4 regions of the Neobacillus sp. Fa239 genome follow, and region 2 is predicted to be linked to each of the others. Evidence: riboswitches for the same ligand, from Rfam matches in the RefSeq annotation. Region 2 holds a riboswitch; each other region holds the start of a gene.
What was found. Region 2 has a riboswitch for cobalamin ahead of ACZ5XR_RS24435 (adenosylcobinamide amidohydrolase). Riboswitches for the same ligand answer to the same signal wherever they lie in the genome.

Region 1 (8,017 bases), 2.8 Mb from region 2:
TCATTAATTTGATGGCTACCCATGGAAGAGGGTTAATATGTGTTCCAATTGAAGAGGAGCTAGCTCAAAAACTGAATTTATGGCCAATGGTAGCGAAAAATACAGATGCCCATGGAACAGCTTTTACCGTCAGCATTGATCATAAATTTACATCAACAGGAATTTCGGCTTTCGAGCGTTCCGCAACCGTTTTAAGCATGCTCGATCCGGAAGCAAAACCAGACGATTTTAAAAGACCCGGGCATATTTTTCCTTTGATCGCTAAAAAAGGCGGTGTATTAAGGAGAACAGGCCATACGGAAGCGGCTGTCGATTTAGCCAATTTATGCGGGGCAAAGCCTGCTGGCGTGATTTGCGAAATTATGAATGAGGATGGGTCTATGGCACGAGTTCCTCAATTGCGGAAAATTGCTGATGAATTAAACCTGAAAATGATTACAATAAAAGACCTGATTGAATATCGCAATAAAAAGGACCGGCTGGTCAAACGGGAAGTGGAAATCACACTGCCTACAGAATTTGGCACTTTTAAAGCAATCGGGTATACAAATTTTGTAGACCAAAAAGAGCATGTCGCATTAGTGAAAGGGGAAATTGATCCCGAAAAACCAACTCTCGTCAGAGTACATTCGGAATGTTTAACGGGTGATGTTTTTGGCTCCTATCGCTGTGATTGCGGCCCGCAGCTTCATGCAGCCCTTAAGCAGATTGAGCAAGAGGGTAACGGAGTCCTATTATACATGCGCCAGGAAGGGCGGGGCATTGGCCTATTAAATAAACTAAGAGCCTACAAGCTCCAGGAAGAGGGTTACGATACAGTCGAAGCGAATGAGATGCTAGGCTTTGGTGCTGATTTAAGGGAATACGGGATCGGTGCTCAAATATTAAAGGATTTAGGCATTACGAAAATGAAGCTTCTAACGAATAATCCTCGAAAAATTAAGGGTTTAAAAGGCTATGACCTTGAGGTGGTGGAGCGGGTTCCGCTTCAAATGGAATTGAGAAGAGAGAATGAAAACTATTTAAAAACAAAACATGACAAGCTGGGACATCTTTTACATTATTAAACATAAATGGAGGATCAAATGATGGGACATATTTTTGAAGGCAATTTAGTTGGAACAGGGTTAAAAATAGGGATTGTAGTTGGGCGGTTTAATGAATTTATTACTGGTAAATTACTTAGCGGTGCCCAAGATGCCTTGAAGAGGCATGGGGTTGATGAAGCGGACGTTGATGTGGCTTGGGTACCAGGGGCATTTGAAATTCCGTTAGTTGCTCAAAAAATGGCGAAAAGTAAAAAGTATGACGCAGTTATTACTCTCGGGACTGTTATTCGGGGATCTACCCCTCATTTTGATTATGTTTGTAATGAGGCGGCGAAAGGCGTTTCCGCAACAGCCTTAAATAGTGGTATACCAGTCATTTTTGGGGTACTTACCACCGATTCCATTGAGCAGGCTATTGAACGGGCCGGAACAAAGGCTGGCAATAAAGGCTGGGATGCGGCGACGGCAGCAATCGAAATGGCTAATCTTTTCAGAAGTATCGAGCAATAAGATATGGATTTATGAAGCAAACCAATAGGCAAACTATTTTCTGTTTGCCTATTTCAATTATCAACTACTTTTTTTATAAATCTATACAAATAAAAAAATATATATAATAATAGAGATAACATAAAAAAATGAAAGAACAGGTGCTAAAATCTTGAAAGAGATTGTAGCTTAAAAGGGAAGTTGGTGTAATACCAACGCGGTCCCGCCACTGTAAATGGGAGCAACCTATAATATGTCACTGTCAAAATAGATGGGAAGACATAGGAAGCCATGACCATGAGCCAGGAAACCTGCCTGTTTTTAAACACCTGCAGCCTACGGGGATAGGAGAGTGTTAAGCATTTAAACGTAAGCATTGCGTTTTTTCTTAACATTACATAACACCCTCCTCCAATTTGGGGGATTTTTTTATGGGAAATTTTAAAAGGGGAGACAGACATGAAGAGCAGAAAATCAAATTTATGGATGGCAGCAATACTTTTGTTTGCATTATTAACAAGCGGATTCCAAATTCCAGCATTTGCAGCAATAGAGGGGCAACAAGGGACGGTTTCCGTTTTTGGAACCGATGAAGCAGCACCATTACTGCCTGAAAAGACCATTCAATTAGGAGATAAAGAAACCGCTACGGAAGCATTGGAAAGTGCAGTTGGGAAAGAAAATGTGGAATATTCTCATTCTACCTACGGTGATATGGTGACGGCGATCAGCGGATTAAAGGCAGAAGGAACCAATTATTGGGCTTTCTATGTGAATGGAGTAGCCGCACAAATGGGGGCCGATACATACATTGTCCAGAATGGTGACAAAATCAGTTTCCGTTATACGGACTGGACGAAGCCTCCGCAAAGCAGCGTGTCCATTAAAGTGGTAGATGATAAGCAAAACATAATGAATAATTTATCAGGGATTACCATTATTGGGCATCCTACCGCTTTGCAGCTTTTGCAGACTGCCCTTGGGCCTGATAAGGTAGGGTTAACAGATACCCAATACGGAAAAATGATAACTTCGATCAACGGAATGAAAGCAGAAGGCACCAATTATTGGGCATTTTATATTAATGGAAAAATGGCACCGGTTGGAGCAGACAGCTATCAGCTACAGTCGAATGATCAAATCAGTTTTCAGTTCGAATCCTGGCAGGCTCCCGGTGATAATGGAAATAATGGAGATAATGGAGATAATGGGAATGACAAGCCAGTCGTTCAACCAATTTCCAATGTGACAGTAAATAAAGCAATCAGCTCTGTCGATGGATACGTCATGAAAGAGAAAATAGGTGAATGGGAAGCTATTGCCTTGAAACAAACAGGCAGAAAGATTCCTGCCAGCTATCTGCAAAATGTGAAAAAGCAAATGATCCAGAATCAAGGTCAATTTCATAAAATCACCGATACGGAAAGATATGTTCTTGGAATTCTTGCAGCCGGTGGGGACCCCACGAATATTGAAGGTTATAATCTAGTGAAGGAAATATATAATGGAAACGTGACCAAACAAGGTTTAATCGGTGTTGCCTATGCGCTAATTGCGCTTGACAGCGCGCACTTTCAAATCCCGGCATCTGCTGTTTGGACGAGAGAAAAGCTGGAAAACTATTTGCTTGAAAAACAAAACAAAGACGGCGGCTGGGCCTGGGATGAAAGCAGCACAAGCGATATTGATACAACGGCGATGATCTTATCAGCATTTGCTCCATATAAAAACCAAGCGAACATGAAAGTAAAAATAGATAAAGCCGTTCAATATTTATCGAAGCAATACCTTGGCCATAAAATCAACAATAGTACGACTGCTTCCCAAGTAGTCATCGCCCTTTCAAGTTTGGGGATTAATGCCAGTGAAGGCTTATTTGCGGATAGCAAGTCAAACCTGCTCCAATATTTATTATCCTTCCAAAATAAAGACGGCGGATTTGGCTGGAAAAGCGGGGATTCAAGTGACCCGGTATCGTCTACTCAAGGGTTCCAGGCATTAGCAGCCTACCTGCTTTATACGAAAGGAAGCGGTTCATTGTATCAGTTGCCGCTCTTGAAACAGGCTCCGGTCAATGAGCAGGCGGCTCCAGCCACAAACATTAAAAATGGTCATTCTTTACCGGACACGGCAAGCAACGCAGAGAATCTTCTCCTTTTAGGGGCAGTGTTCATCCTGATCGGGATGGCAGCATTCTTTTTGTTTAATAGGAGGAAATCAGCTTGAGGCGATTTTTAACATTAATGATCACCATCCTGCTTTCGGTAAGTCTAGCGGGGTGTGGTGGTACATCAGCGAGTTCCACAGGCCAAGCCAAAAAGGATACAAAGCCCGTAGTGATAGCGGTCCAAAAGGATACTAGTAAAAGCCCGACCGTTCCTGTACAGCCAAAAGCAAAATCTACGGCAATTCCGGCTGTGAAAAAAGAAAGTACAAAAATCAATGAGCCAAAAAAAGCAGTTATAACCGAAAAGAAAACAAATACTGCTGAAAAACAAAAAACAGTAACAACAATAAAACCTGCAGTAAAACCTGCAGTAAAACCTGTAGTAAAACCTAATAGCCAGACATCCGGAGCAAAGCCCGTAACAAAAACACCTGTTCAGAAGCCGATTTCGACCGTTACCATTTCGATTGTAGGTCCGAAAGATCATCGAAATATTCTCGCTGCCGAAAAAGTAAGCTTTCAGGACGGAGATACAATTTATGATATTCTCATGCAAGCTGCCAAAAAACACGGGATCCAGGTTGATTCCCGTGGCAGCGGCGCAACCGCTTATGTAGAGGGAATCGATAATATTTATGAGTTTGACTACGGTGTCAAGAGCGGCTGGATTTTTAAGCAAAACGGTAGCAGTTTGACAAGAAGTGTCGGGGTTATGAAAGTCAAAGCAGGGGACAGTATTCAATGCCTATACACGGAATAAGCGATAGAAGCATGGGATTTCGTTTTGAACGGTTACACCCGCTGGTTACTTTTCTTTACTATGTGGGGAGTGTCGCCCTTATGATTCTTATGCTTCATCCGGTTTTCTTGGTTTCGGGGTTCGTCATGATATTGATGATGAACCTCCTCCACGATCGGTTTCAGGGACTTCGGCACTGGCTTGTTTTCATTTTTTCAACCTTTTTGCTAATGGTGATCCTGAATCCTCTTTTTAATGAGAGAGGGCGTCATGTTTTATTTGAAATCCACCAGCATCGCTTCACATTGGAAGCGATTACCTATGGAGGAATGAATGCAATGGCGATTATCGCCATTATTGTCCTCTTTATTTCCTATAACATTGTGATGACGCCAAATAAATTGTTATTTTTATTTACAAAATTTTTACCGCAGTTTGCCGTCCTCTTAATGCTGACGCTCCGGTTTATCCCGTTAATGAGACGAAGATTGGAGGAGATTTCAGTTATACAAAAAAGTAAGGGACTCTCGGTAACTCAGGGACAATGGAAATACCGGGCAAGAAACGCGATGCTTTTTGTCCAGGCACTATTAACTTATTCCCTGGAAGAAGCCATCCAAACGGCAGATTCCATGAAAGCGCGGGGGTACGGTTCCCATCAGCGCTCAAGCTATGAGCATTTTACTTTTCGAAGCGGCGATTTGCTGGCAGGTATCTATTTGCTGATTTTGTTTACGCTGATTATTTACGGGAGAGCTTTTGGCTTTGGATTTTTGCAAATTTATCCGGTCATGGAATCTTGGCATTTATCTGTGATGGATGTTCAAACACTTATCTTTTATTTATTATTTATAAGCTTTCCATTATTTGTTGAAGCAGGGGGGATGCTTAGATGGCGATTATTCAATTAAATGATGTTTCCTTTACCTACCCAGACTGTTCAGATCCAGCCATCAGGAATCTTTCCCTTGAAATAAAGAAGGGACAGTTTGTCGTCCTGTTCGGTGCATCCGGTTCAGGCAAAAGCACCCTTCTCCACTTATTAAAAAACGAGATTCGCCCGCACGGAAATCTGACAGGTGACATTTTGATAAAAGGGGAATCAAGTGGGATAGGATTTGTTTTTCAAGATCCGGAAAATCAAGTGGTTGCAGATGATGTGCTGCACGAAATGGTTTTTGGTCTCGAAAACATTGGTCTGTCTCCGAGTGAAATGAGAAGCCGGGTCGCGGAAATGGTTCATTTTTTTGGTGCAGAATCCTTGCTCCACAGAAAAACCCATGAGCTTTCCGGCGGGAGAAAGCAACAGATAAATTTAGCTTCTATCCTCTTGATGCAGCCGGATATATTGTTATTGGATGAACCAACCGCCCAATTGGACCCGGTTAGTTCAAGAGAATTTTTAGATATGCTGAAACGGCTGAACGAGGAATTTGGAATGACGATTATTTTGGCCGAGCACCGACTCGATGAAGTGTTTACCATGGCAGATCAAATTGTCATGATGGAAAAAGGACAGGTTCTTTTAAGCGGCGAACCTAGGAAAGTACTTGAAAAGGTTTGGAATTCTCCAAATCAAGCCTTTGTGCCAAGCATCCCGGCGCTATTTTTTAGTATGGGAGGCAACGGGGATGTTCCCTTAACCGTAAAAGAAGGAAGAAACTGGGTTCAGCAAGCGGCACCACAAATAGTTGAGAAAAATGTATCTTTGAATCCAAGAAATTGTGGTGAGGTATGGCTGAAGGCCAAGAAGGTACAATTTCGCTACGATAAGAAATCCGAATTCATCTTAAATGAGCTCGACCTTTCATTAAACAAAGGGGATTTTTACGCTTTGCTCGGCGGAAACGGGTCAGGAAAGTCCACTTTATTAAAAGTGCTGGCGGGGTTGGTGAAACCGGAAAGCGGCCGGATTTTTTATGAAAATAAACCTTTGAAAAAAATCAATCTCCCGAAAACAATCGGGTATTTGCCGCAAAATCCAAAGCTATTTTTCATTCAGGATACGGTAGGAAAAGAAATGGAAGTCATAATGGAGCAGTGGGGCATTCTTCGAGATGATAGAGTAAAACAGCTTTTGGTAGATTTGGGCATCGATCAATTGCTTGAAATCCATCCATATGATTTAAGCGGCGGGGAGCTTCAAAAGGCGGCGATGGCTTGTTTATTACTAAGAAAACCGGAAATTCTTCTTTTAGATGAACCGACAAAAGGGTTGGATCCCATTTCTAAAGAGAATCTCGCTAAAATTCTTGGCAAACTGAATGCTGAAGGAATCACCATTTTTATGTCTACTCATGACGTAGAATTTGCTGCCCAATATGCAACGACATGCGGCATGATGTTCCAGGGGAAGATTACAGCAGAAGGAGCACCAGAAAGCTTTTTCAAAGGCAATTTCTTTTATACAACCATGGTTCAGCGGCTTTTCCGGGAAACCTCCGTGATCACAAAAGAGGAGGCACTAGGAAGATGCGTTTTAATCGAGTCTTAATGAAAGTTATCTTATTTTTCCTTGTTGTTGGGGTATTATTGACCTCTTTTTGGTGGGAAGATCAATATTTACTCTTGAGCTTTGGAATGGTAATTTTGATATTTGGACTATTTTTGATTCGTTTTGAAGGAAGAAAGGTCGATCCACGAGAATTGGTCCTGCTTGCCGTTTTGGCGTCCATTGCCGCTGTTGGCCGGATTCCGTTTGCCAGTATTCCGAGCGTGCAGCCGACGACATTTGTCATCATGATGGCCGGTTTGGTATTCGGGGCTGAAAGCGGCTTTATTATTGGAGCTGTGGCGGCCCTTGCTTCCAATATGATCCTTGGTCAAGGTCCGTGGACACCGTGGCAAATGGCGGCATGGGGACTTGTTGGTTTTACAGCAGGGCTTTTAAAGAATACGAAACTGTTGCAGTGGAAGTGGGGAAGGCTTCTCTTCGGGTTGATCTGGGGCTTTTTATTTGGCTGGATTATGAACATCTGGGGCTTACTTTCCATGGTACAGTCGGGTACGCCGCTAAACATGAACACAATCGTTCCTTATTTTGCTGGAAGTGCCTTATTCGATTCCATGCATGCTGTTTCAAATGTTTTCTTTCTCCTGGTATTCGGTAATGCCTGGCTGAAAATATTGACTCGTTTTCAGAGGAAATATGGATTGTTGGAAAAATAAAACCTCCTGTTCAGCAAGAGCAGGAGGTTTTATTCATTATTATTGTCTAAAGTTTTTGAGCTTTTCGACGACTGCATTCACCGCTTGTCCAAAATTGTAAAGGGCTTGGTCCAGTCCTTTTTTCCAGACCGGTGCATTTTCCTGAATCGTTTTACTAAGTTTTGCCGCGTTTGCATTCAATTCCTGTTTCAATTTCTCTGCCTGCTGCTGCAAATTGATCTTTGATTGCTCTTTGCCGGCCATCTGGTCATTAACTGAGATTACATCAAAGTTTTGCTTAGGAACATAAGGTAGTGAGGACTTCATCATCTCTTTAAAAATCCGTGCCACAACGGATGAGCTTGGACTTGTCAAATAATGCTGCCGGTCAGTCTGATCAAAGCCGAGCCAAATCGCGCCGACCAG
Region 2 (8,017 bases):
CAATATTCTTGAATAAGTTAAAATACCGAGAATAGCTGTTACGAATACAATCATCATGAGAACATCGACAAAGAATAAATTCTTTCCTGTAAGGCTGCCGAATACGAATGAAATACCGTCATTACCAAAAGAAAGAACTTTGTTAAAGACATTTACGATATCGTTTAGAACTTTTTTACCGATTGAAGTATTAAGCATAAACCACGCTATAAATAACTGAATGACTGCCATGATACCAGCAGCTCGGTAGTTTATATTTTTCTTATCGTTTGACATTAACCAAGCAATGCCTAATAAAGCAAGAATACCAGCGATTCCGATTAAGATTGACATATTATTTTACCCCCAAAGGATTTATTAATTTAATTATTTACGCGAGCGCTTTCATTTGCATAAGTAAATATAACACACATTTTGAACAAATGTTAAATGATAATTGAACGAAATGTAAATGTTTTTTTTACCAATTCGCTTAAAAATGCCCATTATTATTTAAGAAATATAAAAATATTCAAATTTTATCCCAAAAATGAAATTATGTAAAAATAAATTTGAAAAAAAGCAAATTCACTAACATAAGATAACACTCTGAAATTGCAATTCAAAAAAAAAAGCCGTCACAATGACAGCTGGATTTTCAACTCTAGTCCGGGTGAGTAACGCTTTCCCGCTTTAACGAATCGGGGGACTGACCCCCTATAGTGGATGGAAATAGCTTTTTGCTGACTTCCTTATCTCTTCTTCGAGCTTTTCTGGATAAACGACAATAAAACACGTGGCAGGACCGGATGATTTACACACATCTAAGGTTGTGGTCAGACTTTCTTTTGTAAACTTCCGCTCGGAAAAAATTTGGTTCATCTCGTGTAAAATTCCTTTTGATCCGACAGGCCAAATCACCGCATTTTTCAGTCGGCTGATCTCTTGAAAAACCGACAAAGGAACCACATGATGGTCTTGCTCAATTACTTCATTTCCAACTAGCGGCATTCCTATGACTGCAAACTTTAATTGGCCAGTGTAAGCTATATCTGTCTTTTCGCAATAAGGCTTTTTTCCAACAACGATTAAACCAACGGCAGATTGTAATAACGAAAAATTACTTTCTGTACTGCCTGTAATGGAAACCTCGGTCAAACCAAGTTCAAGTAATCCTTTTTGTACGCCGCTTACGAGTTCCTTCCATTGTTCATTCCCGCAAAAATTATGGATCACAACTGAAACAGGAACACCTCCTGCTGCAATGCATTCCATGACAGCGACTCTAAACGAATAATAAGCGACCGTATCATACGGGACATGGATCAGATCATCCTTTTTCGCTCCAATGGCACCGCTATTATCACTGGCGATGATAAGGGAGAATTCCCCATCAAAAGGAATGCTGAGAATATCCCTCATGATTTGACCCCATTCTTCGGAATCATCGATCTAACCAGCGGGGAAATCCTTGGAATCACAATGAATGCTATGACACTATTAAGGATGGATCCAATGAAAAGTGAAGGGACAATGGTAAAATAAAAACCTTTATTGATTAATAAAATAAATGGCAATGGAGCGGCAAATGAATTTCCAAGAACAAATAGAATACTAGCTGCCATTTTATGTTTTTTGTAAAGAACCCCAAATATCCATACGAGTAGGGCCATTTCTAAAGCAATTAAAAAGTGCATCGAGCCTAATGGAAAACCGCCTAATAAGGCAGACAACAAATGACCTAATGCACCGACAATCGCTCCTGCCCCGCCGCCAAATAGGGCTGCAGCCAACAGGGCTGGAAATGCATCTAAAGCGACACTTCCTACGACAGCTGGAATCTTGATAGCGGCTCCAACAGCAGAAAGAGCAATCATAATCGCAAGCCAGCTGATCATTTTCCCCTTCATTCTGCCTGTCCTCCCCTGCGTTTTCTAACGCTAAATACGTTTGCACTTCGTACATATTCAACGTCCTTGACCTGTAGCCGGTGATTCATTACCCTTGCCAATGCAAAGAAATAGTCAGATAGACGATTTAAGTATTTGAGTGCGATTTCGGGTGTTTTTGGATCCGCCTTCAACAGTTTGACCACTAATCGTTCTGCCCTTCTCGTGATCGTTCTAGCAATATGAATCGAAGCGGAAGGCTTGGAACCACCAGGTAAAATAAATCGTTCCAGCTCCGGGGCTTCAGCGATAAATTCATCAATCTTCTTTTCCAAATAATCGATGGACTCTTGATGAAGCATCTGGCTGCGTTTTTCCGATATATCAGCAAGCACTCCGCCACAGTCAAATAATTCATGCTGGATTTTTTCAAGATCCTCAAGTATGTCCTTAAAAAGGTCCCCATCCAGCTCGGTGATCGCTTGTCCAACAAAGCAATTCACTTCGTCAACCGTTCCGTAAGCTTCCACTCGCGTGTCGTCTTTGTCTACTCGACCGCCGATTATACTTGTTTTCCCTTTGTCACCTGTTTTCGTATAAATTCTCATGTTACTCATCCCCTTTATTTAATCGTTTGATTGATTCCATACCAGATGATATCCATTTTTTCTGACATTTTGGCACAATCTTGATAAGCCCACCCGGTTACATCCCGCCACAATCTATTTTCTTTTTCCAGCGGAACAATTCCCTTTGTCATATCTGTTCCGATGACGACCAATTTTCGATTGACGCGTGACCGTTCCCAGGTCAGCCAATTGTCTAAGCAGCTGTTCCAGATTTGACGGCACCGGTAGGAATCAAATTCCTTCGTTAATTTTTTCAGCCATATTTCTACTCCTTCGAGAATAATCAAATCCGCTTTCATTTCAGCTAAATCGGTTGGGAGAGGAGCGTGATCATAAGCGGAAAGCCAGCAAGCAGCCTCTGTTACGTTGTATCTGTTCTTTACCCATAGTCGTTTCCCATTAAAGGCACCACCTGTAATGAAGTGCATCGATTACCCCCCCTTAACATTTCCCTATCAAAAACAAGCTCAAATCCGTGTTCATGTGGTACCTGCCATGACCAAAATTCCTTTTCTTCAGATGCAAATTGAGATAATAAATATCTGATTACCCCGCCATGTGTAATAACGGCACAGCGCTCGATAGGTTTAGCGAGAACTTCCTCCGTTATTTTTCTCCAGCCGCCTAGAACTCTTTGAGTGAATTGCTGAAAAGACTCTCCATTTGGCGGGGAATAATTGACAGGGTCTTTCAACCACCGGCAGTATCGTGAATCATTCTTCAAAATTTCGTATGTTTTCCCTTCCCAATCGCCGAAATTCATTTCGCGTAATTCAGTTAATGGATAAGGGTTTGTATGTGGAAACAATATTTTGGCTGTATCCAAACATCTTTTTAAATCACTGGCAAAATAGCAATGATACCGATTATGCGTCTTCAAGTCCTTTGTTTCTTCACATAAAGGAGAATCACTCCAGCCTAAATAGGCTCTTCTTTTATTAGCGATTGTTAAGCCATGACGAAATAATGCAATAACCACACAGTCATCCACAGCACTAACTCAGTCCCTTCTATAGAGGCCCCCAATACATCCCCCGTAATCCCGCCAAACCATTTCACGGCTTTCCGCCTGCAAAAGAAGACACACCCAGCAGAAACAATGACCAATAATCCCGCCAATAAGATATTTTTATACGCTAGAAACAGAAGACCCAGAATGTACAGAGGATAAATCCCTAACACTTTAGGTGATGCTGCACGTTGAAACAAGGAACCCAGCCCTTCATTTTTAGCTGATTTAACAGTTACGAGCAGGACACCCATCACGCTTTTACTCAAAAAAGGAATGGCAGCCATTAAGATATATGATATGGACTTTATGTTCATCGTACTTTCATAGATAAATAGAAACCGGCAGCTGAGTAAAACAAGGATGGATATCACCCCAAATGCTCCTGTTCGTGGATCCTTCATAATTTCGAGCCGCTTTTCTTGATCACGATAGGAAAAATACGCATCACTCGCATCCATCCAGCCATCGAGATGGATTCCGCCGGTTAGGAGAATCGTCGCTAGCCAAAGGAAAAAGGCATCAGCAAGATGAGAAAACGGCGTCCACTCCTTTAATACATAAAAAAGAACGGAATAAATGAGACCTTGAAAAAGGCCTAATAATGGAAAGGTTTGAACCGCCCTTCTGAGAAGATCCTGCTCCATCGGTATTTCAATGGGAACGGGAATGGCTGTGAAAAATTGAAGATTAATCAAAAATCCTTTGATGAATTTCATTTTTGCCCATCCTTCATTTACTTTCTTTTTTCATGACAATTGGAATGCCCGACTCCACTAAATAGACTTCGTCTGCTTCTCTTACCAATTGCTGATGGATTTGTCCTAGTAATCTTTTATATGTAAAAACGAGAGTATTTCCGACTAACGGTTCGTTTAAAACTTCATTACTGACAACAATCAATGCGTTTGCCCTTTTCTTTAAATCGATCATTCCCGCAACAATGCTTTTCTTAACCTTTTCAACATCAAGCGGAACCAATTCACGTTCGTTAGAAAACAGTTCATTATTCAAAAGTGTTGTCACACAATCGAGTAAAATGATATCTTTTTCACGGATATCTTCTGCAAGCTCCCTTATATTCACGGACTGTTCAATCGTTTTCCAATGATCCTTCATGGCCCTTCGATCTCGCTTATGTTTGCAAATCCTCTCTTCCATCTCGTAATCGGAAGGAACGCCTGTTGCCAGGTAAATGAGTTGTCCTCCTGTTTCGCTGGCGATTTCTACAGCCTTCCTTTCTGCAAAGCTGCTTTTCCCGCTTCGCACTCCTCCTGTTATAAAAATGAATAATGGAGATGACACCACCGGATAAACACCTCATTTTGCTGCTATTTTTTGTGAATTTTTAATCGCTTTGGCCGTGCATTGATAGACAGCTTCACTGATCAGTTTTCCTAAAGAATTGTTCGTTCCTGCAGATTCAATCACTGTTCCTGTTTGACTTGAAGCGATTAAAATACGATCCGAAGAGATCCCTGTTACGGAATCCAATATATTTAAGAAAAGCTTGGCTTTAGCTTTGCTTCCGTTGCCGTCATAATGCTTTGAATAAAGGCCTCTTCTGTCAGTTCGCCATTCACAAAAATCCATGTATGGACAGTGACAGGCACCATTTCGTCCACATTTCCAACATTTGCTGTAACAATAACGAAAATCGAAAAGTCAATTTCTTTCGAGGTTTGGACTGTTGATTCATGCCCTACCTGCTATTGTCAGCAACACGGCAAACAATAGTGAATACCATTTCTTCACATTACTTCCTCCTGTTTTTTCGACTATCATAAAATTTTGCACCAATAAAAAAACATCCCCATTTTGACATGGAGATGTTGGTTTGTTTAGATTCTGTTACTCATGCAGAGTAATCGTGGCCTAAGCTTCCACCCCTCCCTATCCTCGTAGGTTTTTTGGCGCATGAAAAAATAGGCAGGTTTCCTGGCTCATGATCATCGCTCCCTATGCCTTCCCATCGATTCGACAGTGACATATTATAGGTTGCTCCCATTTACAGTGGCGGGACCGCGTAGGTATTTCACCTAACTTCCCTTTTAAGCTAAATATCTTTGAAAGAATTTTAGCACCTATGCTTCTATTATTTTTTTATGATAGTTTCATTATATAGGGAAGCAAAATCATTTGTATATGTTTTTCAGAGAAACCTTTCCAATATAGGAAATAGTTTTTCCTCCTAAACTAGTTTCTAATAAGATTGAACTATCCTCATAAAAATGTTTTATGGTATGATAATTAAATTGTTTACCTGCCTTGTGACACATTTACATTCATCTAAGAAAAGAGGTATTTATGAACACCACAGAATTATCTAAGCGGCATTGGCTGCTCATCTTTACACTTACTTTATTAACCTTTGTTCTCGGGACAAGCGAATTTGTCATCGTCGGGATCTTAACCGATGTTTCCTCGGGTCTTCATATAACCAATGCAAAAGCAGGCACACTTGTTTCTGCGTTTGCCATTACCTTTGCCATTGGCACCCCACTCGTGATGTCGGCAACAAGTCATTTTCCAAAGCGTAAATGGATGCTGTTTTTGATCGGATTGTTTATCATTCTCAATGCTCTATGTGTGATTTCGACAAGCTACATGATGATCCTCACACTTCGGATGATGACGGCAATTGTAACAGGAGTTTTAATTTCACTTGCTATGATTGTGGCAAGTGAAACCATGCCAATTGCCAAACGAGGACTTGCTATATCATTCGTTTTTGGCGGCTTTACTCTAGCGAACGTGATTGGAGTGCCCATTGGCACCGTCATCGCTGAAAGGTACAACTGGAATGCAACCTTCCTGTTAACGACTTTTCTCGGTGGAATTGCGTTTTTGGCATCTTTCTTAACTTTGCCTAATAAGCTCAGTCAATTTCGCAGCTCGATGCGTGATCAATTTTCTTTGTTGACACACCCGCGAATTTTAATGGCTTTTTTCATTCCATCTCTTGGATTTGGATCGACGTATGCCGTTTATACGTATCTTGTTCCAATCCTGAAAGTAATGGATGCTCCTAGCAGTTCAATCAGTTTAATCTTGTTTGGCTACGGATTTATTTCGATTTTCAGCAACATACTCGCCGGTAAAATTGCCTCTCACAATGCGATCGGCCGCCTGCGATTGGTTTTCCTCGTACAGGCAATAGTACTGGCTAGCTTGTATTGGACAACCAATCATTTTATCTATGGATTGATTAATATTGGCTTGATGTCATTAATGGCCATCATGTTAACCACATCTACCCAGCTTTATTTGATTGACCTTGCCGGTATATATCAGCCAAATGCGACAGGACTCGCTGCTTCACTGATGCCAGTTGCAAGCAATATCGGGATCGCCTTGGGTTCAGCATTAGGCGGCATTGTTTACAATCAAGGAAATTTGATGAGTGTGACATTGGTCGGCGGGCTGGTCGCAATAGGGGCAAGCCTTCTAACCTTCCTAAGTCATCGCTTAGACCAAAAACAGGCGAAACCCGCATAGGGTAGATTGAATAAGGATCTTGAATAAGGGCTGGCGATGGTCATCGTCAGCCCTTTATTCTGTGGATCTGTATCGTCGTGGAAAAAAACTTCCTAAATCATACTTTTGCTCCTATCATGTTAAAATTTTCCTATATATAATAGAGTTCTAGGACAAATTTAAGGAGGATGAAAAGATGGAAAAGGAAAATCGTTCAAATAGCCAAGAAGAATCCGGGTACGTGCAGATACCTGGAAGTGAGAGAACCCCGCTACCATTTGCCGTTAAATTGACTCCAGTTCATCCTGATGAAGAAATGTCTGTAACTTTACTAGTTCGTCGACCGCCGGTTACTAGTTTTTTAGAAAAGAAGAGCACTCTCCCTTTTACCAAAGTACAGCATCTTAGCCGTGAAGAATTTGTGGTAGCTCATGGGGTAGATCAAAATGATCTATTGAAAGTGAAAGATTTCGCTAAAAACCGTGGCCTATCAATTAAAAAAATGAACGCGGCTGCAGGTACCATCTTGCTTTCTGGATCAGCATCAGCTTTTAGTAATGCCTTTAAAGTAAAGCTCACAAACTACGAACATCTAAAATTTAACTATCGGGGACGTACCGGGCCCATTCATATTCCAGAGGACCTTGCCGATATTGTTGAGGCAGTGGTTGGACTGGACAACCGTCCACAGCTTCGGCCCCATTTTCAGATTTTTGAGGAAAAGATCGTGCCCCATAGAGATCAAACATCAAGGAAGTCTTATACCCCACCTCAAGTGGCCAGCCTTTATAATTTTCCAGAGAATATTAATTGCAGCGAACAGTGCATCGGTATTATTGAATTAGGCGGCGGCTATAACCCTGCTGAAATGCAACAATATTTCTCCTCGCTTGGAGTAACGGAACCAGTATTAGTAGACATATCGGTAGACGAGGCAACGAATCAGCCGACAGGAGACCCAAGCGGTCCTGACGGTGAAGTAGCGTTAGATATTGAGGTGGCTGGAGCTGTTGCTCCGGGAGTGAGAATGGCGG
Region 3 (8,017 bases), 2.0 Mb from region 2:
TTCTGGATCATATTGTTGTACTTTTTCCCAAGGAGTTATTACAGAGTAACCTGCAGGATTGGACAACATATCTACTCCACCCGCCAAAGAGATTTGGTCAGGAATCCAATGTCCACAATTATAAATGGGATCTAACCATTCCATAACCATCACTCTTTTTGGTTCTGCTTGATGTTCACGAAGTTTGTCAGTAATTGCACGTACTCTCTTTTGTAAGGAAGCTAAGTAATCAAGACCAATCTTTTCTTCTCCTAGCTCCTTTGCAATGGTTAGTGCATTCTGATATACATCCCGTAGCCTTCGCGGTATTAATGGTACCACTTTTGGTTGCTTTTTAAGGGAACCAATGGCTCTTTGAACAACAGAGGTGCTAATTTGACATACATCACATACATCTTGAGTAAACACAAGATCAGGTGCTATATCTGATAATAATTCCATATCCACATAATATAAACTTTTTCCCATATTTGATGATTCTGTTACAAAAGTTTCAATTTCTGTACTTGAAAGATTACGCCCCTCGAGATGGGTGCGAACAACTTTTGGTTTATCCGATGGACATTCAAATGTGACTCCATTCAGATATCTTTCTAGTCCCATTTCATAGATCATATTGGTAGCGGCGGGTAAAAACGAGCATACCTTCATTTAGATTGCCTCCTCAAGTTAAAGTCTAGTAATATTTCATTTTCAATTTTTATCCAATCAAACGTTTCTTCAGCAATTGATTTCTTAGCTAATATTTAAACGAGTAGAGTTATAAATATGAAGATTTTTACTATTTTATGTTCATTCCAAATGCACTGATTTTTCAACTAACATGCGAGTAGAATTAAGTCTAAAATCCCCCTCACTCGAGTGAATACTCATACGGAGATGTCCACTATATGGATCGGGATATATTTGGATTGGCATACCAAAAAGATCCTGTACCATTTGCTCATTAAATATCTCGTGTGTCGGGCCTTGATGAAGGATTCGTCCCTTGTTTAACATAATCAAATGACTGCAAAATCTTGCCGCAAGTTCTATGTTATGAAGAACTACAATGACAAGGTATTTTTGAGATGACAAATTCTTTAGCTGCTGCAAAATATCCATCTGATAGTACAGATCAAGACTCGCAATAGGTTCATCCAACAATAGGATGTGACTCTCTTGAACCAGACAGCGAGCAATGGCTGCCCGCTGTTGTTCACCTCCCGATAACTGAACCATTGGGGTATCCCTGTAAGGGACCAGATTCAGCCGATGTAACCCCTCTTCAATTTTCTCCCGGCATGCCTTCGTCAATGCCCCGGATTGAGTGCGAAATACAAACCGACCCATAGCCACAAATTCAGATACAGTATAGGGAATTTGATCGTTCATATGCTGAGGTAAATAAGCAATCTGCCTGGCACGCCAATTCGTCCGTTTCTTATGTAAAAGATGGTCATTGACACGAATTTCACCTTTCGTAGGCTTTAAAATTCCCGCCAATAAGCGTAATAGAGTTGATTTTCCCGCCCCGTTAGGTCCAACTAAGCCAATGAGTTTTCCTCCTTGCCAGGTCCCATGAATCTCTCGAAGCAGGGATCCGTATCCGAGATTTGAAACCTGAATGATTGGCTCTGACATGTGGCATGCTTCTTCTACTTCAGGCCTGGTTATTACCGAAGAACTTCTCATGTTGTTACCCCTCCTCTCGATAGATACCTCGATCTTGTTTTCGTAATAAATAAAGAAAAAAAGGAGCCCCTAAACAAGCAGTAACGATTCCTACATTTAATTCAACTGGTTCAAAAACCATACGGGCGATCACATCACATAAACAAAGAATGGATGCTCCCCCAAGAGCAGATGCAGGAATAAGAAATTGATGGCGGGGACCAACCACCATGCGAAGCAAGTGAGGAACAATCAGCCCTATAAATCCAATGACACCACTTACACTTACACAAGCTCCAACAACCAATGCCGATATGATGAAAAGAAATCGCTTTGTTCTTTGTAAAGGCACTCCTACTCCTTCAGCCTGTTCTTCCCCAATGGAAATAATGTCGAGTGAAGGGGCTTGTATGGTATAAAGCCCTAATCCAAGAAGAACAACAATAGATACGATGCCAACTGACGGCCAAGTGATACCATCCAAACCGCCAATGAGCCAAAACAGCATTTCATGCATTGTTTCAAGTTGCGCCAAGGATAAAAGCAAGGTCACGATGGCACTGCAAAACGAGCTAATGGCTACCCCTGCTAAAAGTAAGGAATAAATGGCTGTTCTTCCTTTATAAGTTGATAATTGATAAATAACGAAAACAACTATTATTCCGCTTGTAAATGCACCAAGGGGCGTGCTCCATTGACTTAATTGAGAAAGACCAGATTGAATCACGATAACCGCTCCAAGGGAAGCACCGCTGGATACCCCAATGATAGCAGGGTCAGCCATTGGATTACGGAAAAGAGCCTGCATAACAGCTCCTGTACCCCCTAACCCTGCGCCAATCATTACAGCAGCTAACCATCTCGGCAAACGTACGGCCCCAACTACCACTGCATCGGTTGTACGCATGCCATGGAAATACCCCCATGCTTCACCAATGAGATGCTGAACCGGTATGGACACTGGACCGATGGAAATTTCAAGAGCGGATACCATAATAAAGAATATTCCAATGGCTACAAAAATAGGTATGATCCGGTTTCCAATCACTGCAACTTCACATCAGGATTTAACACATGTGCAACATCAGAAACCCCATTGACTATATATTGAGATACAGATGATAAATCGGCCCCATTTATAGCAAAAACCTGTTTATTCTTAACTGCATTGACATTTTGTAACGCAGAATCACTCAAAACCTTCTTTACAAACCCTTTTTCACTGTCTGCAACAATCATCACATCAGGATTTAATTTGACAATTTCTTCTTCAGAAATTTTTTGCCATCCGTTTAAGCCTTTGGCTGCATTGATTCCTCCGGCCATTTCAATCATTTGGTTAACAGTTGTATTGTCCCCAGCCGCATAACCATAGGAACTGTAGTCTAATACCGTCAATTTCTTTTTGTCCTTAACAGCATTTGAAATAGTATTGATCTTCGATTCCATTGACTGTACCAACTGATTGGATTTTCCCCTCTCCCCTACTAATTGGCCGACCACTTCGATACTTTTTTCAACGGAACTAATAGAAGTAAAATCGGTAAACTCATAGACGGGAATGCCCGCTTGTTTAATTTGATTAACTATTCCTTGGTTTGTATAAGATGCTAATAATACAAGGTCAGGTTTAGCCGCAATGATTGTCTCTGCATTGGCATTTTGAATTTGCGGAATTCCCTTAACAAAATTTATGACATTGGAATATTGTGGATCACTTGAATAGGTTGTCACCATAGCCAACTTGCTTTTTGGTATCATGCCTGCAAGGATTTCATCAGTACCTTCTGTCACGGATACGATATGTTGTGGCTGTTTTTGAATTGTGACTTTATTTCCAGCCTCATCTGTGACCGTTAAAGGGAATGCTGATGTTTTTTCCTTTGGCTGACTTTGGGAAGTTACATTCGCACTATTTGGAGACGCAGCAGTCTGTTGATTTCCACAAGCCGCTAAAAAAACTGTCGGGACAATAATAGAAATCAGAGTAAAAAGTGTTTGCTTTTTCATTTTAAGATGGCTCCTTTTCATTAAATAAAAATTTATTTTTCAATTCATATCCAACCTAATCTCTTTTGTCAGGGCTCTTGAATACTTCCGTGCTGTTGCTATATTCGATATCCTTTATGTTCTCTCTGGCGTTAACAGCCCGGGCCATGACAAACAGCAAGTCAGATAACCTGTTTAAATATTTTAAAGCTGGTAAATGAATTCCCTCCTGGCGCATACAAGCTACAGTACATCGTTCTGCCCGTCGGACAATTGTACAGGCGACTTGAAGTTGCGCTGAATGACGGCTTCCGCCACGCAAAATAAATTTAGTGATTTGATCTGCTTCCTCCTTATAGGAATCAATCAAGGGTTCAAGCACTCCAGCAGCATTTTCCGGTGTACGGTAGGTGTAATCTGCATCAGGAGCAGCAGCTAAATCTGCGCCGACATTCCAAAGCATTTGTTGGACAGATAAGAGATGTTCCCGAATATCCTCATACCTTTTTTCAAGTTCACTTATAATAAGCCCGATATAAGCGCCTGCTTCATCAACGGTTCCATAGGCCTCTATCCGAATATCATCTTTAAAACGGCGGGCTTTACCAATAATGGAGGTTTTACCTTTATCTCCTCCGCGTGTGTAAATTTTCATACATCCTTCTCCTCTTCCCCCCATATATTTTGAAAGATGAGCTCTTTCAAATTTAATCTTTTTCCCCATCCGACCCTTTCCAATATCGGGATATCCGGAAAATGGGAGGTATAACCGATAGTAAGCAATGCGACTGGATCAATCGAATCTGGGATTCCTAAAATCTTGCGAACATCTTCCTTCTGATAGATGCTAATCCACCCCATCGCAATCCCTTCTACCCGAGCTGCTAACCACATATTTTCAATAGCACAGGCTGTTGACATCAAGTCCGTTTCCGGAATGGTATTCCTCCCCAAAACATGCGGGCCTCCTCTTCCCGAATGATTCGTTACGCATATAGTCATCGGCGCCTGTAATAGTCCTTCCAGCTTCAACCGCAAATAATGGTCTTGTTTCATATCAGTATATTTTACCGAAGCCCGAATCCTTTCTTTCTCAACTGCACGATATAATTCATTTAAAATGTTTTGATCTGATATAACGATAAAATTCCAAGGCTGCATAAAACCGACGGATGGAGCTAAATGAGCAGCTTGAATAATGCGTCCCAGAGCTTCCTTTGAAATGGGGTCAGGCAAGTAAGAACGAATATCCCTGCGGGCCGCCAATGCTTTATAGACTGCCTTCTGTTCGGCAGGAGAAAAATCAAGTTTAGATGGCCCAAGAGTGTCTTCACCATCATAATCCATGAAAGCATCCTCTTTTAATTCCGTACGATGTGGGTTACTCACTTTCGCATCATCAAAGGTAGATGTCTCCGCCATAATTCGGCACGCTTGCTGCAAAGTGGGCAGTATTAGCAGCGCTCCCGACCCCTCACCTAAGCGAAGCTGCCATTGTACCATTGGTTCTAATTGCAATGCTTTTAATACATAGGTATGTGCCTGTTCCAATGAACAATGGGAGGCAATCAAATAATTTTTAATATCCTTATTGAAACGGGAGGCCCATAACGCTGCGATACCTGTCATGAATCCATCTAGTACAACTGGAATGGACCGGCTGGAAGCGGCAATCATGGCTCCTGCCATTGCCCCGATTTCAAATCCGCCAACGGCAGCTAGGATATCCCATGGATCATCCTTGCAAATACAGTGTTTAGTCAACGCTGTTTCAATAACCTGTATCTTATGCTGATGCTGCCTATCACTAATGCCCGTCCCCTTTCCTACGACTTGCTTCACAGGTAAATCTAAAAGAACAGCAGCCATTGCTGCAGCGGAGGTTGTATTTCCAATCCCCATCTCTCCAAAAATCAACAGTTCCTTCCCTTCATCAATAAGTTGATCAGCTATTTCCATACCAACAGACACACACTCTACTGCGTGCTCCCGAGACATGGCATAGTCTTGCACAAAATTCCGGGTACCTAGGGAAATTTTACGAACCACCGCTTTTGGGTGCCTCACTTTTGAATTTATTCCAACGTCAACGACTTGTAGGTCAATCCTGCTATGTCTTGCCAAAACACTGCTCACTGCACCTCCCATGCACATATTTACCGTCATTTCTTCCGTAACATGAGAATCATAAGCTGATACCCCTTCTTCATTGACACCATGGTCAGCAGCAAAAATAACACAGCCGGCATTATCTATTGAAGGAATAATGTTTCCAGTAATTCCAGCGAGCTGAATGATGGCTTGTTCTAAGATTCCAAGGCTTCCTTTTGGTTTTGTTAAATCATCTAAGCGAAACTCTGCTCTCTGCATCGCTTTGCTATTCAACGGACGGATTGCAGCTGCACGATTATAAATAATATCTGTCAAAACCATCTTCCTTTCTTTTAATCTAGCAACGACCCCTTACAAAAAAAGAAAAAACTCTGCCTTATTCGGCAGAGTTTATGTTGAAATATGTATATATGATTCACGTACAGGAATCCTCATATATAATTCTTCAACCTACCTCTCCTCGAAGGTATATTGTGCTATTTTTCACAGGCAGGTCTCCTGACTTACAGCGAGCACCGAAGCCTTCCCACAAATTGTTTTGCAGTGGCTGAACGGTTCGAATAATGCTGATTACAGTGGCGGGACCGTACCGGACTTTAACCGGTTTCCCTATTATCTTCGAATTGAAGCACCTGAGAAAATTTCTTATTTAATTGGACAATTTAATATTAAATATGCTCGTAAATTTTGTCAATTAACTTTTATCATTCATCTCCATTCGAACTTCCAAAAAAGGGCTAAAAGTTGTAAGTTTTGTACACTACGAAACTATTGGTTTTTTTCTTTGCCACTTAAACCGTCCCATTTCCAGTAACTGATGCATGTCAATAGTTCTTAAACTTTTAAGTGAAAATAGCCTAAAAAAGAGAGCCCGTAGGCTCTTTGGAAACATGTTTAAATCATTTGTCTAAAAGAATCTGCGTCTTCTTCTTTCAATTTCGATTTCGATACGTCTTCTTCTCTCTATCTCGATTTCGATTTCAATACGTCTTCTTCTTTCTATCTCGATTTCGATTTCAATAGGGAGAAACCTTCTTCTAAAGCCGCCAGGGAAAAAAAACATGTGTAATTCATCCTCCTTTCGTTTCAGTAGTCTAGACAAAGGGAAAGTTTACTCAGCCTGCACTTAATCCCGAAAAAAAATTTACTAGATCGTAAACGAAGTACCAACAATGATTAGTAGAATGAACAATACTACGATTAACGTAAAAGACATACTCAATCCATCAAGCATGTATATCACCTCCAGTACCTATTGGGTTATCTGAAGAAAGAATACTTTCCTCTATTTAATATATTTCTTAGGACAAGTTTGGATTGGACAATAATCATCATATTTCGACGAAATCCGTAATTTGCTTAACCCTAAAAATAAAAAAGCGTCTGCAATTCATGCAAACGCCTCGTAGAGGTAACTAATCTAAGATGATTTTCTCAGAACCAGTCTCTACTATGAGACCAATACTAGTCCCTAGTTAGAGACTAGTGATAATATTTCCTGCAATATATGCAAAACAACTAAAGAAAGATTTAATGAAATATACTTTCAACATCTATTGCAAGGGAGATTTATTTTTAAAACATCTATTGTTTTCCTATCAAAACCAGTTACACCTGCAATAGCAGTTTGAGTCCATCCTTTATGGCGAATATGTGACTTAGCCCTATCCAAATTAAAAAGCCTGGCAGGTAATGCTAGACGAGATTACATCGACATTTACTAAGATATAGATTTAAAAGCGTATCGATTTAATAGCGTATCGATTTAATAGCGTATCGATTTGATACAGCCGCTTTCCTATAAAACATCACAAGTGTTACTCCAAAGAAAGCCCCTTTTGGCGGCACTCCTAGAAGTAAAATAAGTTACGCAATGGCTCACATTAAACAAAAACACCCTAACATTTAAGAGTGCTGTCCATTTTCAAAAGTTAAAGGTGCCCAAAAATTGGCTCTTGGGCACCTTTTCCTAAGATTGATCAATCATGTTTTTTCGCATAGTCAAAATCAAATTCGCATTCTTCTAGTTTCACTACCTTTGTTTTCTTTATGAACTTAAAGCCAAACCATAAGCAAAAGAATAGAGGAATGCCAAGATAGGCGGCAATTACTCCGCCCCAATCAATTTTGTTTGAAAGGAACGCCTGGTAGTCTTGACCTAAAGTGACGAGTAAACCAACAGAAAGCGCAAATATTGGTCCAAATGGATACCATTTTGCCCGATAAGGCAGCTTATCAAGTGAATAACCTTGAGCCACAAATG
Region 4 (8,017 bases), 2.4 Mb from region 2:
TAACCGGATGTTGTTCATCCCATATATAAGAGGAATCAACAATTGATTCGAAATAGTAAACGTTTTCATTTCCTTGTTATTTATTTTAACAGTCAATTTCTCAAGGTTTTCTGTTTTCAGATTTAGTACTTGAAATTTATTTCTTGAAAAAGTTTTATATTGGTCTAATTCCAAATAGGGTTTATTCATATATTTTGCGAAGGCAGAATTTATGTCGATGGCTTCATAATTCATTTTCTTAAGGGTTAATAAATCACAGTCTTTACTCAGTTCTTTTTTAATGTTATCCTTTTTTACACCATCTTTCATCATATCCGCAACAATTCCAGTCACAAATGCTGTTGACATACTCGTCCCTTTACCCAAAACTTTAGGAATATCATCGGCAGGAGCGTATACAGCGATTTTACTTCCATAATTTGAAAAGCTTGCAATCCTTTTCGTTTTTGTATCATAAGCACCAACCGCAATCACACCATTTTGGTCCGCAGGAAAATCAACCTTATTTTTTCCTTCATTTCCTGCTGCAGCGACAAATACCACCCCTTTTGCTTCTCCAACTTTTATCATCAAAGATGTAAAAAAATCCATTGGGGTATAGGAAAAACTCATGTTAATTACATCTGCACCTTTTACGATACTGTAAAGAATAGCCAGTCCCATGAAGGGGTGATTGATTGTATTCCTGTCGGATACCACTTTTACAGGAAGAATTTCGTTATCTGGTGACATTTGAGAAATGATTTCTGCCATTTCTGTCCCATGCCCGTATTTGTCTTTCGGTTTTTGAAAGGGATTAATAAAATTAAATCCATTTAAAACATGAGCCTTTTTTATGCTTTTTGTTTGACTTATTCCTGAATCAAGTACAGCAATGATTGTTTTTTTTGAACGGAAATCATGGAACATGAAAAACAAGACAAAAACTAAAAATAGCGAAATTATAAGAAAAATGAACTGCTTTTTCAATATTATCACCTCGTATATCAAGAAGTCGTTATTTTCAGAATTCTACAATAATATCAACAAATCCTTTTTTAAAAATAATATTTTTACAAAAAAGCAGGCAATCAGCAAAATTCCTACTTTCACCGTAAAGCTTGCCTGCATCAAGTCGGCATGAATTTAAACCACTATAAAAATAAACCTACCGTTTTTAATTTATAAGTTTTTTCGGATTTGAAATAAGGAATTGCACCATTAAAACCAATCAATACTGCAAAATTTTGATTAGTTCTCGCTGATCGCACAATTGAGCCAATAAAAAAAGCCTTTAATAGGCTCTTTTTTATGGTTTCAACAAAATCGACAAGATGCGGCCTTGCAATGTGGCGTTTGTTTTAGACTTCACCAAGTGGCTGACCTCTTGGCAAAAATTGCTGAGAAGTTCTTCCCCAATGTTTGAATGGGTGATTTCTCTCCCGCGAAAACGGACGCTCACCTTTACATGATACCCTTTTGTTAAGAAGCCAATCGCGCTTTTAACTTTTGTTTGAAAGTCATTTTCGTCAATCGTGATGGACATGCGTATTTCTTTTGTTTCGATGGTTACCTGATTCTGTTTATTCTGCTTTTCTTTTTTTTGTAATTCATATCTGTATTTTCCACCATCTAAAATCTTGCATACCGGTGGATCTGCCTCACTGATTTGGACAAGGTCCAATCCCATTTCCATTGCCATCTTAAGCGCCTGAACTGTCGGTAACACTTGTTGACCGTTTTCCGATACAAGCCTTACCACATTGGATTGAATCGATTCGTTCATAATAATTTTTTTAATAAATCAATACCTCCTTATTTGAGTTGCAACTAAATCGCAACTGGTACAATGGTGCTTTCTTATTACAAATTATGTTAAAAAACGAAGGTTGGAAAGGCTATTTAACTAATTCGCACACCATATCATCGAAACTTATTGGAATGGATCTGCAAAAGACAAACACGTAGCTGTATATGGCAATTAAAAAATGATGTTTATGAAGGATGTTTTTTGAATGTAACAAAGCCGAAATATGCAAGGAAATTAATAAAAACTTGTATATTTTCGGCTTATTGATAATTATTTAAACAAGATGAAGTTATTGGCGGGCAGCGTTTTCGTAAAAGAAGTTTAATAAACTCTTGAAATATTAAATCTGATAGACTAGTATAATAATATCTCATAAATTAAATACTAATTTGTTAACAATTAGTTAAGATGCCTTAGGGCTTAATAGGGAATCTGGTGCAATACCAGAACTGTCCCCGCAACTGTGAGTGTGGACGAAATAGACAAACCACTGAAACGTATATATAGACGATACGGGAAGGGTCTAAAGTAGGAAGATACACAAGTCAGGAGACCTGTCTTAGCTGTTAAAGTTTCTAATTTCTTCGGGGGTTGAGAAGATGGAACGTTTGGACAAAAATGATTATTTATTAACATTCTTTGTGCTTACGTTTTATCCGTTCAACTCATGTTGAACGGATTTTTGCGTTATGATGATTCAAAATCATTTTTTATGATCCAAGTATTGCTTTAGAGGAAACAAGCCTTTTTAACAATTAAATAGATTAGGATAGGTGCACATTAAAAATTTGTGCTTAATAGGGAAGTACGGTATAAATCCGTCACGGTACCCGCCACTGTATGGGGAGTTCGTTGCAGATGTCACTGAAGGAATTCGGGAAGACGCAATGGAATGATGAACCTAAGTCAGGAGACCTGCCTTTACCTAAGAGCTTCAATCAACCTACGGGAACATAGGTAGAAGTGCTGAACATACATCGCATTTTTTTGTGTATATATTCTGCACCCCTATGTCCATAGGGGTGCTTTTTTGCGTAAAAAACGAAAAGGAGTGTGTGACATGACTACTTGGAATTTACAAGGGACGAAACACCATGTATTCATTTGCAACGGCAGCAGCTGTATGAGAAAAGGGGGGGAGGAAGCAACACAAGCCATTCGGAATGAAATTGCTAATTTAGATTTAGATTCACTTATTCATACAACAAGAACACGATGCAATGGAAGATGTAAGGATGCACCCGTTGCCATCGTCTATCCATCAGGGACTTGGTATAAAAACGTAAGCCCAGAAGTGGGAACTACAATTGTAAGGCGTCATCTGGCGGAAGGTCATTGCCTTCAAGAGCATGCGATCTATCACTATTCCGAACAAGGATTCATACAGCCAGAAGGGTCGGAATGCATCGAAGGAATACAAAAGGCTGTTAAAGAAAAGGTTTAACAGCCGATAGTATCTGGATTTTGGAAATTTTGGAAGGTGGCGTAATAGGATGAAAGGCAAATTATTCGTTATTGGTTTTGGCCCTGGTGATGAAAAACATATCTCTGGACGGGCAAAAGAAGCCATCCAAGAAAGTGATATTATCATCGGCTACAAAACATACGTTGATCTAATCAAGGGATTAATAGCTGGAAAGCAAATCATCAGCACAGGAATGACAGAAGAAGTGAGCCGGGCCCAGGAGGCTGTGAAACAAGCCGAGCACGGTTACAGGGTAGCCGTCATTTCGAGCGGTGATGCCGGAGTATATGGAATGGCAGGACTGGTTTATGAAGTGCTAATCGAAAAAGGCTGGAAAAAAAACTCAGGGGTAGAAGTGGAGGTGGTCCCTGGCATTTCCGCCATCAACTCCTGTGCTGCTTTATTAGGCGCACCGGTCATGCATGATGCCTGTACGATCAGCTTAAGTGATCATTTGACACCTTGGAGCTTGATCGAGAAAAGAATCGAAGCGGCCGCTCAAGCTGATTTCGTGGTTGCCTTATACAATCCAAAAAGCGGGAGAAGAACACGGCAGATTATGGAAGCTCAAAAAATTCTCTTAAAATATCGCTCGCCAGACACTCCTGTAGGATTGGTAAAAAGTGCTTACCGTGATAGTCAAAAGATCGTTTTAACCAATTTACAAGAGATGCTCGAACATGAAATTGGCATGTTAACTACCGTTTTAATTGGCAACTCTTCAACATTTTTCTACGAAGGATTGATCATTACTCCGCGCGGTTATCAGCGGAAGTATACATTAAATCAGGCAATACAGCCGTTGAAACCGCATCAGCGTCTGCAAAAGGAAGCCGAACCATGGGCACTGGAGCAAACGGAAGATGCAACACCGGTGAACAAGAAACAAGTCACCCCAACCCCAATGAAAGAGTCGCCAAGAGAACTGGCTGAGGAAGCCTTGCAAATGATCCTTGGTGAGAACGATGAACGAGCTCAAGGTTTATTGGTGAAGCAAGACTTTCAATCTATTTTTGAGGTAGCGGTCAGCTCTGGTGTCGCCAATAAAAAATTTACCGCGAATCAGATGGTCATTCTTTCCAAAATTGTCGGAGAAGAAGGTGTCATGGAGTACACACAAGACCATTTTATGAAGCTGCAAATTTTAACCTCTAATCCTGATGTGATTGTTGAAAAACTAACGGCGGCAAACTTTTTGATTGCTCCTGTCGGTGACGTATTAACCGTAAAAGCCTGTGATTTTTGTGACGGTGAAAAGAAGGATTCCATCCCTTATGCCGATGAGCTGCAGGAAAGGCTTGGCGGCATGGAACTCCCAAAAGAATTAAAACTTGGCGTGAATGGCTGCGGAATGGCCTGTTATGGAGCCGTAAAAGAGGATATTGGCATTGTCTACCGCAAAGGAGCGTTTGATTTATTTCTAGGGGCAAAGACAGCTGGAAGAACGGCACATCCCGGCCAAATCGCAGCGGAAGGAATCCATCCGGACCAAATTGTCGAGGTCATAGAGGGGATTGTTCAAGAGTACAAACAAAAGGCTTATCCGAATGAACGTTTCTATAAATTTTTTAAACGGGTCAAAGCGGTGCAAGGTTTTGTGTACCAGGATATTACACCAAACCTTAAAATCGAAGCGGCTGTTTGCGGGGAGTAAAGGGAAGAAGTCTAGTGGCCAATTATCAGGGAATGCATTTACAAACAAAGAGGAGGAAATAGTTTGAAAGCAATTTTATTTGTGGGGCATGGGAGCAAAGATCAAGAGGGAAATCAGCAGGTTCGCGAGTTCATCGGTGAGATGAGTGGGAATTGGGACGATTCTATACTGGTGAAGACGTGCTTTTTAGAATTTGAACGACCAACAGTGACTCAAGGCATCGACCTATGTGTGGAGAAAGGGGCCGACCATATTGTCGTAATTCCAATCATGCTCTTACAGGCAGGGCACTCTAAAATTCATATTCCAGCAGCCATTGATGAGGCAAAGAAGCAATATCCACTTGTTCAATTTACTTATGGCCGGCCAATTGGTGTACATGAGGAAACCTTTGAAATTTTAAAAACGAGATTAATGGAAATTGGCGAGAATTGGGAGGCATCAGACGACGAAACGGCGATCCTTTTGTTAGGACGGGGCGGAAGCGATCCGGATGCGAATAGTGATTTATATAAAATTGCTAGATTACTATGGGAAAAAACAAACTATAAAATCGTCGAACCTGCTTTTATGGGGGTGACCAATCCTCTTGTGAACGAAGGGATTGAGCGCTGTATAAAGCTAGGAGCAAAAAAAGTGGTCATCCTGCCTTACTTTCTATTCACAGGAATCTTGATAAAACGGTTAGAAGATATGATGGTTCCTATTCAAAATCAATACTCCGCGATTGAATTTCAATTGGCAGACTATTTTGGTTATCATCCAAAATTACAGACTATTTTAATAGAACGAGTGGAAGAAGCCCTTCGTGATGAGGTGAAGATGAACTGCGATACCTGCCAATACCGTCTCAATGTGATGCAACATATCGATCATCATCACCACCATGACCATGACCATCATGACCATGACCATCATGACCATGACCATCACCATGATCATGAACATGCCGTGCAAAAGGCAGGGGAAAGAGGATGATTTTCGTATTAGCCGGTACAAGTGATGCACGAGCCCTTGCTTTAGAAATAAAAAAGGAAGGATTCGCTCTCCTGGCCTCCGTTGTCACAGAAAATGCAGCGTTTGAACTGACGGAGTCAGGAATACCTGTTCAAGTAGGGAGATTAACGGATGAAGACATGGTGGAATTGATTGACACAAAAGGGATTCAAGCGGTTGTCGATGCGAGTCATCCTTTTGCGGAAGAAGCTTCGAAAAACGCAATCAAGGCAGCGCAAACGGCGGGAATTCCCTATATCCGGTATGAACGGGAGTCTCAAACTTTCCAATATGACAACATGACAGTCGTCGAAAGCTACGAGGAAGCAGCGGAGCTTGCATTGGCCAAAAAAGGCGTGGTGATGCTGACGACAGGAAGCAAGACGCTTCAAATTTTCACTGAAAAACTATTAGATAATCCGAGCATCCGCTTGATCGCCCGGATGCTGCCTCGGGTGGATAATATGGAAAAATGTGAGCAGCTAGGTCTGCCGCAGAAAAATATTATTGCGATCCAGGGACCATTTTCAAAAGAGTTCGACAAAGCCCTTTATAAGCAATATGGTGTGACCTTAATGGTGACTAAAGAGAGCGGGAAAGTCGGATCGGTTGATCAAAAGGTGGAAGCCGCCAAGGAACTGGGGATTGATGTCGTCATAATTGGCCGACCGAAATTAAATTATGGAACCGTCTATGCTCATTTTGTCGATGTCATCGAGGAATTACATAAAAAGGTCGGTTCCAGACAAACGGCCAAAACAGACCAATCATTTTAATACAGGAGTGAGAGAATTGGATTTTAGAACTGAATTTAAACCTTTAACGGTTCAACCGGAACAAATTGAAGGAAGAAGCTTTGAAATGATTAATGAAGAAATTGGAGAGCACTCGTTTACCGAAGAACAGTATCCGATTGTCCAGCGGATCATCCATGCATCCGCGGACTTTGAACTCGGGAAGAGCGTCCTCTTTCATCCTGACGCCATACAGTCCGGCATACGCGCGATACGGAGCGGGAAAAAAGTGGTGGCCGATGTTCAGATGATTCAAAGTGGTGCTAATAAAGCACGAATTGAAAAGTACGGCGGAGAAATCAAGGTCTATATTTCTGACCCGGATGTTATGCAAGAAGCCAAACGGTTAAATACCACACGAGCCATTATTTCGATGCGAAAAGCGATCAAAGAAGCGGACGGCGGCATCTATGCCATCGGGAATGCCCCAACCGCCTTACTCGAACTGATCCGCCTAATTAAAGAAGGCGAAGCGAAACCAGGTCTTGTCATTGGTCTGCCAGTTGGGTTTGTTTCCGCCGCTGAGTCAAAAGAAGAATTAGCCAAGCTCGATATCCCCTTCATCACCAATATTGGCAGAAAAGGCGGCAGCACCGTGACCGTTGCAGCATTAAATGCCATTTCCATAATGGCCGACCGGGCATAACCTATGCAAGAGGTACCAAAAGGAAAGCTGAGGGAAGGATATACGACAGGGGCCTGTGCAACCGCTACAACAAAAGCGGCACTAACGGCCTTAATAACTGGTGAACCGCAAACAGAATCTACGATTTATTTGCCCATTAAAAGGTTCGCTACGTTTCAGATCGAAAACTGTGATTATACAGAACAAACGGCCAGCGCCAGTACGATTAAAGACGCGGGGGATGACCCGGATGCCACCCATCGGGCTTTAATCGTTTCCACCGTGTCATGGGTTGATGAACCAGGTATCATCCTTGATGGGGGAGTAGGGGTCGGCCGCGTCACAAAGGACGGATTGCCCGTTCCTGTCGGCGAGGCCGCGATTAACCCTGTTCCACGCAAGATGATCCGTGAGACGGCAGAAGGGGTTTTAAAAGAATTTGGGATTACGAGAGGAATTAAGATCGTCATTTCGGTTCCAGAGGGTGAAGAAATAGCCAAAAAAACACTCAATGGACGCTTGGGTATCATTGGCGGAATTTCTATTCTCGGGACCCGTGGGATTGTCGTTCCATTTTCCACAGCCGCTTATAAAGCCAGTATCATCCAGGCGATCAGTGTTGCCCGGGCCAGTGGCTGCGAACACGTTGTGATCACAACAGGCGGACGAAGTGAGAAAAATGCCATGAAGCAAT

Region 1: another riboswitch for cobalamin. It lies ahead of ACZ5XR_RS09845 (DUF4430 domain-containing protein); the one in region 2 lies ahead of ACZ5XR_RS24435 (adenosylcobinamide amidohydrolase).
Region 3: another riboswitch for cobalamin. It lies ahead of cobT (nicotinate-nucleotide--dimethylbenzimidazole phosphoribosyltransferase); the one in region 2 lies ahead of ACZ5XR_RS24435 (adenosylcobinamide amidohydrolase).
Region 4: another riboswitch for cobalamin. It lies ahead of ACZ5XR_RS12440 ((2Fe-2S) ferredoxin domain-containing protein); the one in region 2 lies ahead of ACZ5XR_RS24435 (adenosylcobinamide amidohydrolase).

What each region holds. Positions count from the first base shown of each region.
Region 1 is NZ_AP041611.1:2,068,333-2,076,349, forward strand. It holds gene ACZ5XR_RS09835 (bifunctional 3,4-dihydroxy-2-butanone-4-phosphate synthase/GTP cyclohydrolase II) at 1-1,067, shown strand, start outside; gene ribH (6,7-dimethyl-8-ribityllumazine synthase) at 1,089-1,559, shown strand; cobalamin riboswitch at 1,681-1,871, shown strand; gene ACZ5XR_RS09845 (DUF4430 domain-containing protein) at 1,998-3,764, shown strand; gene ACZ5XR_RS09850 (DUF4430 domain-containing protein) at 3,761-4,465, shown strand; gene ACZ5XR_RS09855 (energy-coupling factor transporter transmembrane component T) at 4,447-5,355, shown strand; gene ACZ5XR_RS09860 (ABC transporter ATP-binding protein) at 5,337-6,938, shown strand; gene ACZ5XR_RS09865 (ECF transporter S component) at 6,917-7,612, shown strand; gene ACZ5XR_RS09870 (transglycosylase domain-containing protein) at 7,652-8,017, opposite strand, start outside.
Region 2 is NZ_AP041611.1:4,946,295-4,954,311, forward strand. It holds gene ACZ5XR_RS24390 (NupC/NupG family nucleoside CNT transporter) at 1-333, opposite strand, end outside; gene ACZ5XR_RS24395 (ATP-binding protein) at 697-1,401, opposite strand; gene ACZ5XR_RS24400 (ECF transporter S component) at 1,398-1,889, opposite strand; gene ACZ5XR_RS24405 (cob(I)yrinic acid a,c-diamide adenosyltransferase) at 1,886-2,476, opposite strand; gene ACZ5XR_RS24410 (bifunctional adenosylcobinamide kinase/adenosylcobinamide-phosphate guanylyltransferase) at 2,491-2,925, opposite strand; gene ACZ5XR_RS24415 (histidine phosphatase family protein) at 2,877-3,476, opposite strand; gene cobS (adenosylcobinamide-GDP ribazoletransferase) at 3,446-4,225, opposite strand; gene ACZ5XR_RS24425 (bifunctional adenosylcobinamide kinase/adenosylcobinamide-phosphate guanylyltransferase) at 4,239-4,814, opposite strand; gene ACZ5XR_RS24430 (hypothetical protein) at 4,827-4,937, opposite strand; gene ACZ5XR_RS24435 (adenosylcobinamide amidohydrolase) at 5,006-5,131, opposite strand; cobalamin riboswitch at 5,418-5,609, opposite strand; gene ACZ5XR_RS24440 (MFS transporter) at 5,814-7,004, shown strand; gene ACZ5XR_RS24445 (S53 family peptidase) at 7,180-8,017, shown strand, end outside.
Region 3 is NZ_AP041611.1:2,910,059-2,918,075, forward strand. It holds gene ACZ5XR_RS14075 (ABC transporter substrate-binding protein) at 1-651, opposite strand, end outside; gene ACZ5XR_RS14080 (ABC transporter ATP-binding protein) at 793-1,674, opposite strand; gene ACZ5XR_RS14085 (FecCD family ABC transporter permease) at 1,679-2,701, opposite strand; gene ACZ5XR_RS14090 (ABC transporter substrate-binding protein) at 2,698-3,663, opposite strand; gene ACZ5XR_RS14095 (cob(I)yrinic acid a,c-diamide adenosyltransferase) at 3,719-4,297, opposite strand; gene cobT (nicotinate-nucleotide--dimethylbenzimidazole phosphoribosyltransferase) at 4,294-6,069, opposite strand; cobalamin riboswitch at 6,226-6,405, opposite strand; gene ACZ5XR_RS14105 (hypothetical protein) at 6,662-6,817, opposite strand; gene ACZ5XR_RS14110 (YjcZ family sporulation protein) at 6,902-6,988, opposite strand; gene ACZ5XR_RS14115 (amino acid permease) at 7,734-8,017, opposite strand, start outside.
Region 4 is NZ_AP041611.1:2,587,150-2,595,166, forward strand. It holds gene ACZ5XR_RS12430 (S8 family peptidase) at 1-969, opposite strand, end outside; gene infC (translation initiation factor IF-3) at 1,289-1,765, opposite strand; cobalamin riboswitch at 2,179-2,365, shown strand; cobalamin riboswitch at 2,544-2,726, shown strand; gene ACZ5XR_RS12440 ((2Fe-2S) ferredoxin domain-containing protein) at 2,850-3,233, shown strand; gene cobJ (precorrin-3B C(17)-methyltransferase) at 3,283-4,908, shown strand; gene ACZ5XR_RS12450 (sirohydrochlorin chelatase) at 4,972-5,886, shown strand; gene cobK (precorrin-6A reductase) at 5,883-6,680, shown strand; gene ACZ5XR_RS12460 (precorrin-8X methylmutase) at 6,697-7,344, shown strand; gene ACZ5XR_RS12465 (cobalt-precorrin-5B (C(1))-methyltransferase) at 7,348-8,017, shown strand, end outside.